Regions from separate parts of the Dactylosporangium sp. CS-033363 genome, predicted to be linked through region 2. Evidence: riboswitches for the same ligand, from Rfam matches in the RefSeq annotation. Region 2 holds a riboswitch; the other holds the start of a gene.
The links. Region 2 has a riboswitch for glycine ahead of ACQPZ4_RS38960 (L-serine ammonia-lyase). Riboswitches for the same ligand answer to the same signal wherever they lie in the genome.
Positions count from the first base shown of each region.

Region 1: another riboswitch for glycine. It lies ahead of gcvP (aminomethyl-transferring glycine dehydrogenase); the one in region 2 lies ahead of ACQPZ4_RS38960 (L-serine ammonia-lyase).

Region 1 covers NZ_CP192032.1:7,473,106-7,476,502, reverse strand. Annotated here, with positions in the region: gene ACQPZ4_RS34615 (nucleotidyltransferase domain-containing protein) at 1-456, opposite strand, end outside; partial or broken gene ACQPZ4_RS34610 (nucleotidyltransferase domain-containing protein) at 520-1,179, opposite strand; glycine riboswitch at 1,213-1,313, shown strand; gene gcvP (aminomethyl-transferring glycine dehydrogenase) at 1,389-3,397, shown strand, end outside.
Region 2 covers NZ_CP192032.1:8,468,385-8,471,781, forward strand. Annotated here, with positions in the region: gene ACQPZ4_RS38955 (MMPL family transporter) at 1-737, opposite strand, end outside; gene ACQPZ4_RS38960 (L-serine ammonia-lyase) at 754-2,094, opposite strand; glycine riboswitch at 2,123-2,221, opposite strand; glycine riboswitch at 2,222-2,315, opposite strand; gene ACQPZ4_RS38965 (AbfB domain-containing protein) at 2,351-2,506, opposite strand; partial or broken gene ACQPZ4_RS38970 (GDSL-type esterase/lipase family protein) at 2,625-2,906, opposite strand; gene ACQPZ4_RS38975 (LLM class flavin-dependent oxidoreductase) at 3,325-3,397, shown strand, end outside.

The DNA.
Region 1 (3,397 bases), 1.0 Mb from region 2:
GACCCGCAGCGTGTACAGGGCCGGTTTCAGTTCGGCGGTCTTCGCGTACAGCTGCCATTGGGTGGTCGCGAAGCCCAGGTAGTGGCGGGCATGCCCAGCGGTCAGGCAGTCGGCGGCCAGGGACTTCAGCTCGTCGTGCAGCGGTGACGTGCGGACCACCAGCGGCGACAGCAGCTGCTCCAGGACGTAGCCGTTCGGGCGGAGCAGGAGTCGGATGAACTTCGCCAGCTCCTGGCTCACTACGTCCAGCTCCATGCCCTCCCGCATGCCGTCGATCTGGACCGTTTCCGGGCCGGTGTCCACGCCGACCACCTCGTGCAGCGGCAGGATGTGGCACGCCCGCAGGTCCAGGTCCGAGTCCACCGACGCGAAGCCGTACAGGTGGGCGCCGCTCACCGTGGCGAACGCCAGCGGGTACGGGTGCTCGTCGGCCACCTCGCCCGCCCACGCCGGGATGCCCTCCGGAACGGCAACGGGGACAGCAGCAGCAGGGGCAGGAGCGGCGGCCACCGTCGCCGTGCCGCCACGCAGGGCGGTCAGGAAGCGGTCGACCGCCGCGCGGTCCGGGTCCTCCGGCAGGCGGGACGCCGCCTCGGCCGCCCGCAGGCCGGCGCTCAGCGAAGCAGCCAGGGTCTCGAACTCCGCCCAGCCGAGCTCCCCGCGGCGGATGGCCAGCAGGTCGTCCCGGAGCGCGGACACGTCCACCAGGACCTCGCCCGTGCGCAGGACGTGGGCGCCCGCGCGCAGGAGGCGGATCATGTGCATGGCCTGCTTCCAGTTGACCTCGCCGGTGCGGTTGCGGGCGGCGGTCAGGCGGTCGAGCTGGTTGCGGGCGTAGTCGCCGTACGTGCGGGCGGCGCGGCGGGACAGGAACGCCGGGCGCAGGTCCAGCAGCGCCCGGCCCGCGTCCGTGAGGTGCTCGACCAGCGGCGAGGACAGGCACTCCCACACGGTCGGGTTGGCCGCCAGGGCCAGGGTGCAGGCGCGCTCGACCTCCCACGAGAACTGCTCGGGAAGCGGGCCCTCCACGTGTGTGGGAGGCTTGTCCAAGGACCAGAACGCGGCCGTCGGGGTCTGGAACACGCCCCTGCGATCGGTGTCGGAACCCGGGCCGGCCAGGCCGTACGCGCGGGAGCCGACGATCGCGGAGTAGATCGTGTGCTTCGCCACGATGGTCAAGTCCTGCACAGTTGGTAGGGTAGGTGTGCCGGCAATACCCGTGCGGGAGAGATCGCTGCGTGTCACGCGGCAGCGGCGCCGAAGGGGCAAATCCTCCCCGGAACCTCTCAGGCACAAAGGACCGCATCGGGTTGGCACCTCTGGAGTAAGCGACAGAGGGGGAGGACGCGCATCCGTCCGCCCCTGTCCGCGACCCAGAGAGTGTGGCTATGTCCAATTTTGCCGCGCGGCACATCGGCCCCAGCGCCGACGAGCAGGCCCGCATGCTCAAGACCGTCGGGTACGAGACGGTCGAGGAGCTCATGAGCGCCGCCATCCCCGGCTCGATCCGGTGGCACCAGCCGCTCGACCTTCCGCCGGCCGCGTCCGAGGCCGAGGTGCTCGCCGAGCTGCGGGCGCTCGCGTCGGCGAACCGGCCGCTCGTGTCGATGATCGGCGTCGGGTACTACGGGACGCACACCCCGCCCGTGATCGTGCGCAACGTGCTCGAGGACCCTTCGTGGTACACGGCCTACACGCCGTACCAGCCGGAGATCTCTCAGGGGCGCCTCGAGGCGCTGCTGAACTTCCAGACCGTCGTGGCCGACCTGACCGGGCTGCCCGTCGCCGGTGCGTCGCTGCTGGACGAGGCGACCGCGGCCGCGGAGGCGATGACGCTCGCGCGGCGCTCGTCCAAGGTCAAGGCCGACGTGTACGTCGTGGACGCCGACGTGCTGCCGCAGACGCTCGCCGTGATCCGGACCCGGGCCGAGCCGCTCGGCATCGAGGTGCGCGTGCTCGACCTGGGCACCGATGAGCTTCCGGAGGCCTTGTTCGGGCTGCACCTGCAGTACCCGGGCGCGTCGGGCGCGGTCCGCGACCACGAGGCGATCGTCGCCGAGGCCCACGAGCGGGGCGCGATCGTCACCGTCGCCGCCGACCTGCTGGCGCTGTGCGTGCTGCGCGAGCCGGGCGCGATCGGCGCGGACGTCGCCGTCGGCAGCGCCCAGCGCCTCGGCGTGCCGATGGGCTTCGGCGGCCCGCACGCCGGCTACATCTCGGTCCGCCAGGGCCTGGAGCGCACCCTGCCCGGCCGGCTCGTCGGCGTGTCCAAGGACGCGGGCGGCGCCCCGGCCTACCGCCTCGCGCTGCAGACCCGCGAGCAGCACATCCGCCGCGAGAAGGCGACCAGCAACATCTGCACCGCGCAGGTGCTGCTCGCCGTCATGTCCAGCATGTACGCGGTCTACCACGGCCCCGACGGGCTGCGGGAGATCGCGGCGCGCACCCACGACATGGCCGCCCGCCTGGCCGCGGGGCTGCGCGCGGGCGGGATCACCGTCGAGCACGGTGCCTTCTTCGACACGGTTTCCGCTCTGGTACCGGCTGAGGCCGATCGAATCGTCGCCGCCGCCGCGGAGCGCGGGATCAACCTCCGGCGCGTCGACGCCGACCGGATCGGCATCGCCTGCGACGAGACGACCACCTTCGGCCATCTGCGCGACGTGCTCGCCGCGTTCGGTCTGGCGCACGCCGACGTCACCGAGCTCGACACCGCCGACGCCGTGCCGGCGGAACTGCGCCGCGCGTCGGCGTACCTCACGCACCCCGTGTTCTCCAGCCACCGCTCCGAGACGGCGATGCTGCGGTACCTGCGCAGGCTCTCGGACAAGGACTACGCGCTCGACCGCGGCATGATCCCGCTGGGCTCCTGCACCATGAAGCTCAACGCGACGGCCGAGATGGAGCCGATCACCTGGCCCGAGTTCGCCGACGTGCACCCGTTCGCGCCGGTCGGGCAGACCCAGGGGTACCGCCGGCTGATCGACGACCTCGAGCGCTGGCTGGCCGAGGTGACCGGGTACGACGCCGTGAGCCTGCAGCCCAACGCCGGTTCGCAGGGGGAGCTGGCGGGGTTGCTGGCGATCAGGGGGTACCACATGGATCGCGGTGACACGGACCGCGACATGTGCCTGATCCCGTCGAGCGCCCACGGCACCAACGCGGCGAGCGCGGTCATGGCCGGCATGCGGGTCGCGGTGGTGGCCTGCGACGAGCTCGGCAACGTCGACCTCGCCGACCTGGACCGCAAGATCGAGCAGCACCGCGACCGGCTCGCGGCGATCATGGTGACCTACCCGTCGACGCACGGCGTCTACGAGACCGCGATCGCGGAGCTGTGCGGCAAGGTCCACGAGGCCGGCGGGCAGGTCTACGTCGACGGCGCGAACCTCAACGC
Region 2 (3,397 bases):
GTGACGACGTTCTGGTCGAGGTCGGTGACCCGGCTGAACAGCCACAGCAGCGGCATGGCGGCGGCGATCGAGACGACCGCGGCGAGCACCGGCAGGCCGGCCGCGACCAGGCCGCCGAAGACGAAGACCAGGACGATCAGGGTGAGCGGCAGCGAGATCAGCTCGGCCCGGCCGATGTCCTGCTGCAGCGTGCCGCGCACGTCCGCGTTGAGGATCGGGTTGCCGCCGACCTCGACCGTGGCCTGCGGTACACCGGAAGCGGCCAGATCGGCGTCGACCTTGTGCAGCCGGTTCTTCAGGGTCGACAGCACGCCGTCGCGCTCGCCGCTCTCCAGCTTGTCCAGCGTGACGACGATGATCAGGCCGCGCCCGTCGGTGGCCAGGTAGGCCGGGGCCTGCGCCGCGGGGACCGAGAACGGGGTGGCCACCGAGGTCACCCCGGCCGCCCCGGCGAGATCGGCCGCGGCGGCGTCGACGGCCGTCTTGACCGCGGGCGCCTTCGGGTCGACGTCGTCGAGCAGGCCGATGACGGTGCCGCTGGAGTCGTTGCCGGTGGCGATGGCGTCCATGCCGCCGATCGACTCGACGTGCTTGGGGTTGCTCGGGTCGGCGATCGCCGAGAACACCGGCCCGAAACTGAGCCCGCCGAGCACGACCACGACCAGCCAGAGGCCGATCACCGACCAGCGGTGCCGGAAGCAGAACCGTCCGATGCGCGCCACCACACCCAGTGCCATGGACGAAAGCTTCTCACTAGCACTCGATGACGGTGACGGCCAGGCCTCCCCGCGCGGTCTCCTTGTACTTCACGGACATGTCGCGGCCGGTCTCGCGCATGGTCTTGACCACCTTGTCGAGGGTGACGTGGTGCGCGCCGTCGCCGTTGAGGGCGAGCCGGGCCGCGTTGACCGCCTTGACGCTGGCGATCGCGTTGCGCTCGATGCACGGGATCTGCACCAGGCCGCCGACCGGGTCGCAGGTCAGGCCCAGGTTGTGCTCGAGGCCGATCTCGGCCGCGTTCTCGACCTGGCCGGGGGTGCCGCCGAGCGCCTCGCAGAGCCCGGCCGCGGCCATCGCGCAGGCCGAGCCGACCTCGCCCTGGCAGCCGACCTCGGCCCCGGAGATCGAGGCGTTGCCCTTGATGATGATCCCGACGGCCGCGGCGGCGAGCAGGAACCGCACCACGCCGTCGTCGTCGGCGCCGGGCACGAACTGCGTGTAGTAGTGCAGCACGGCCGGGATGATGCCGGCGGCGCCGTTGGTGGGCGCGGTGACGACCCGGCCGCCGGAGGCGTTCTCCTCGTTGACGGCCAGGGCGTACAGGTTGAGCCAGTCCATGACGTGCAGCGGGTCGGACATATCCGATTTGTGGGACAAATCGACGAAGAGCTTGGGCGCACGGCGGCGAACGCGAAGGCCCCCGGGCAGGACGCCCTCCGCGCGGGTGCAGCCGTTGCGCACGCACTCCTGCATCACCGACCAGATGTGCAGCAGCTCGGCCCGGATCAAAGGCTCCGAGCGCCAGGACAGCTCGTTGGCCAGCATCACGTCCGAGATCGAGCGCCCCTCGCAGTGGGCCAGCAGCTCGCCGCCCGTGGTGAACGGGAACTTCAGCGGCACGTCGGCCTCGGCGATCACCCCGTCCGGGCCGACCACGAAGCCGCCGCCGACGGAGAAGTACGTGCGCGCCAGCAGCTCCTCCCCCGCCCCGTCCCACGCGGTGAAGCGCATGCCGTTGGGGTGCTCGGGGAGGCTGCGGCGACGGTGCAGTACAAGATCGGCGTCTGGATCGAACGCGATGTCGTGCCGGCCGAGGAGCGCGATCCGCCCGTCGCGCCCCGCCTCGGCCTCGGTGTCCACGGTGGCCGGGTCGGCGCCCTCCAGCCCGAGCAGGACCGCCTTCGGCGAGCCGTGGCCGTGCCCGGTCGCGCCGAGCGAGCCGAACAGCTCGGCCTTGACCCGCCGGACCCGCGGCAGCAGCCCGTCGTCGGCCAGGCGGGCGGCGAAGCGGCGGGCGGCGCGCATCGGCCCGACCGTGTGCGAGCTGGACGGGCCGATGCCGATGGAGTACAGGTCGAAGGCGCTGAGCGTCACGGAAGGCTCCCCTGGTGTCGAGGGTGGGCCTCCCCGCTCTGTCATCGAATGCCTGAGAGCTTCACCGCTTTGACAGGCGGTTTGCACCGTGGGCGCGGGACGCGGCGTCCCGGCTTTTCAGAGTCGCCTACCCGCGGCGGTACGTGGGCCTGAGAGATTCCCGGGGAGGGTGTTGCTCCTTCGGCGCCCCTGTTGCCAGGGGACTCTCCCGTCGCAGGTGAAACGGCGTGCTTATGCGGTTGTCGGGCCGACCGTACTACGGTGCCCAGGGCGCGGCAACGGACCGGGTGATGTCCGGCACGAGGCTGTTCGGGTTGTCCTGGGTGGCCGATCCGCCCGGCGTGGCCAGCCACAGCTCGGAGTTGATGTGCCGCAGGTAGGAGCCCGGGAAGTTCCAGGACGCCAGCCGCACGCGTGGTGGCGGCGCCGTCGTCGCCGGCCGAACCCGGCACGGACGCCAGGGCGGCGGCCCAGCGGGCGGCCATCTTGTCGTACCCGCCGCGGGTGGGATGCACCCCGTCGGCCAGGTCGGCGGTGGTGAGCGCGGCGTGCATGTCGACGTAGTGGACCTTGGATCCCTTGCCGGCCACCATGCCCGGGATGGTCGCGTTGAACGTGCGCGCCGCCGCCTCCCGCCCCGCGTCCGACAGCGGGATGATCGAGGCGACGAACACGTCCGCCCCGGGCGCGGCCGCGCGCACGTGGTCGACGAGCGCGGAGAGCCGCGCGGGCGCGTTGCCGAGGTCGTAGTTCTGGATGACGTCGTTGGTGCCGAGGTGGATGAGCACGCTGCGCGGGGCGGTGCCCTGCACCCAGGCGGTGGCGTTGGCGTCGACCTGCTCGATGCGCCAGCCAGGGTGCCCCTAGTGGTCGTGGTCGGGCAGGTCGGCCGGCCCGTTGAACTGCGAGCCGACGAAGTCGACCGGGTGCCCGGCGCTCGCGAGGGCGCGCCACAGGTTGATCCGGTAGCCGCCGGGCACGTTGAAGCCGTCGGTGATCGAGTCGCCGAGCGGCAGGATGCGCGTGCCGCCGTTGGACTCCGCGTGCGCGGCAGCCGGTGCGACAAGGAGCGCCGCGACGGTGGCGGCCGCTGTACACTTCCCGTTGGAACTCCGAATTCCGCCCCCGTGGAGACACGTCGCAGATGGGGGCGGGACCTCGCAACAGTCGCGAGGAGGAGGTGGCGACAGCGCTGGATGTCCGCTGCCCACCCACAGGGAGTACCACATCATGGAACTTGGCCTTGGCCTGCCCGTCAGCGACCCGCCGCGGCTGCTCGACTGGGCCCGCCGCGCCGAAGCCG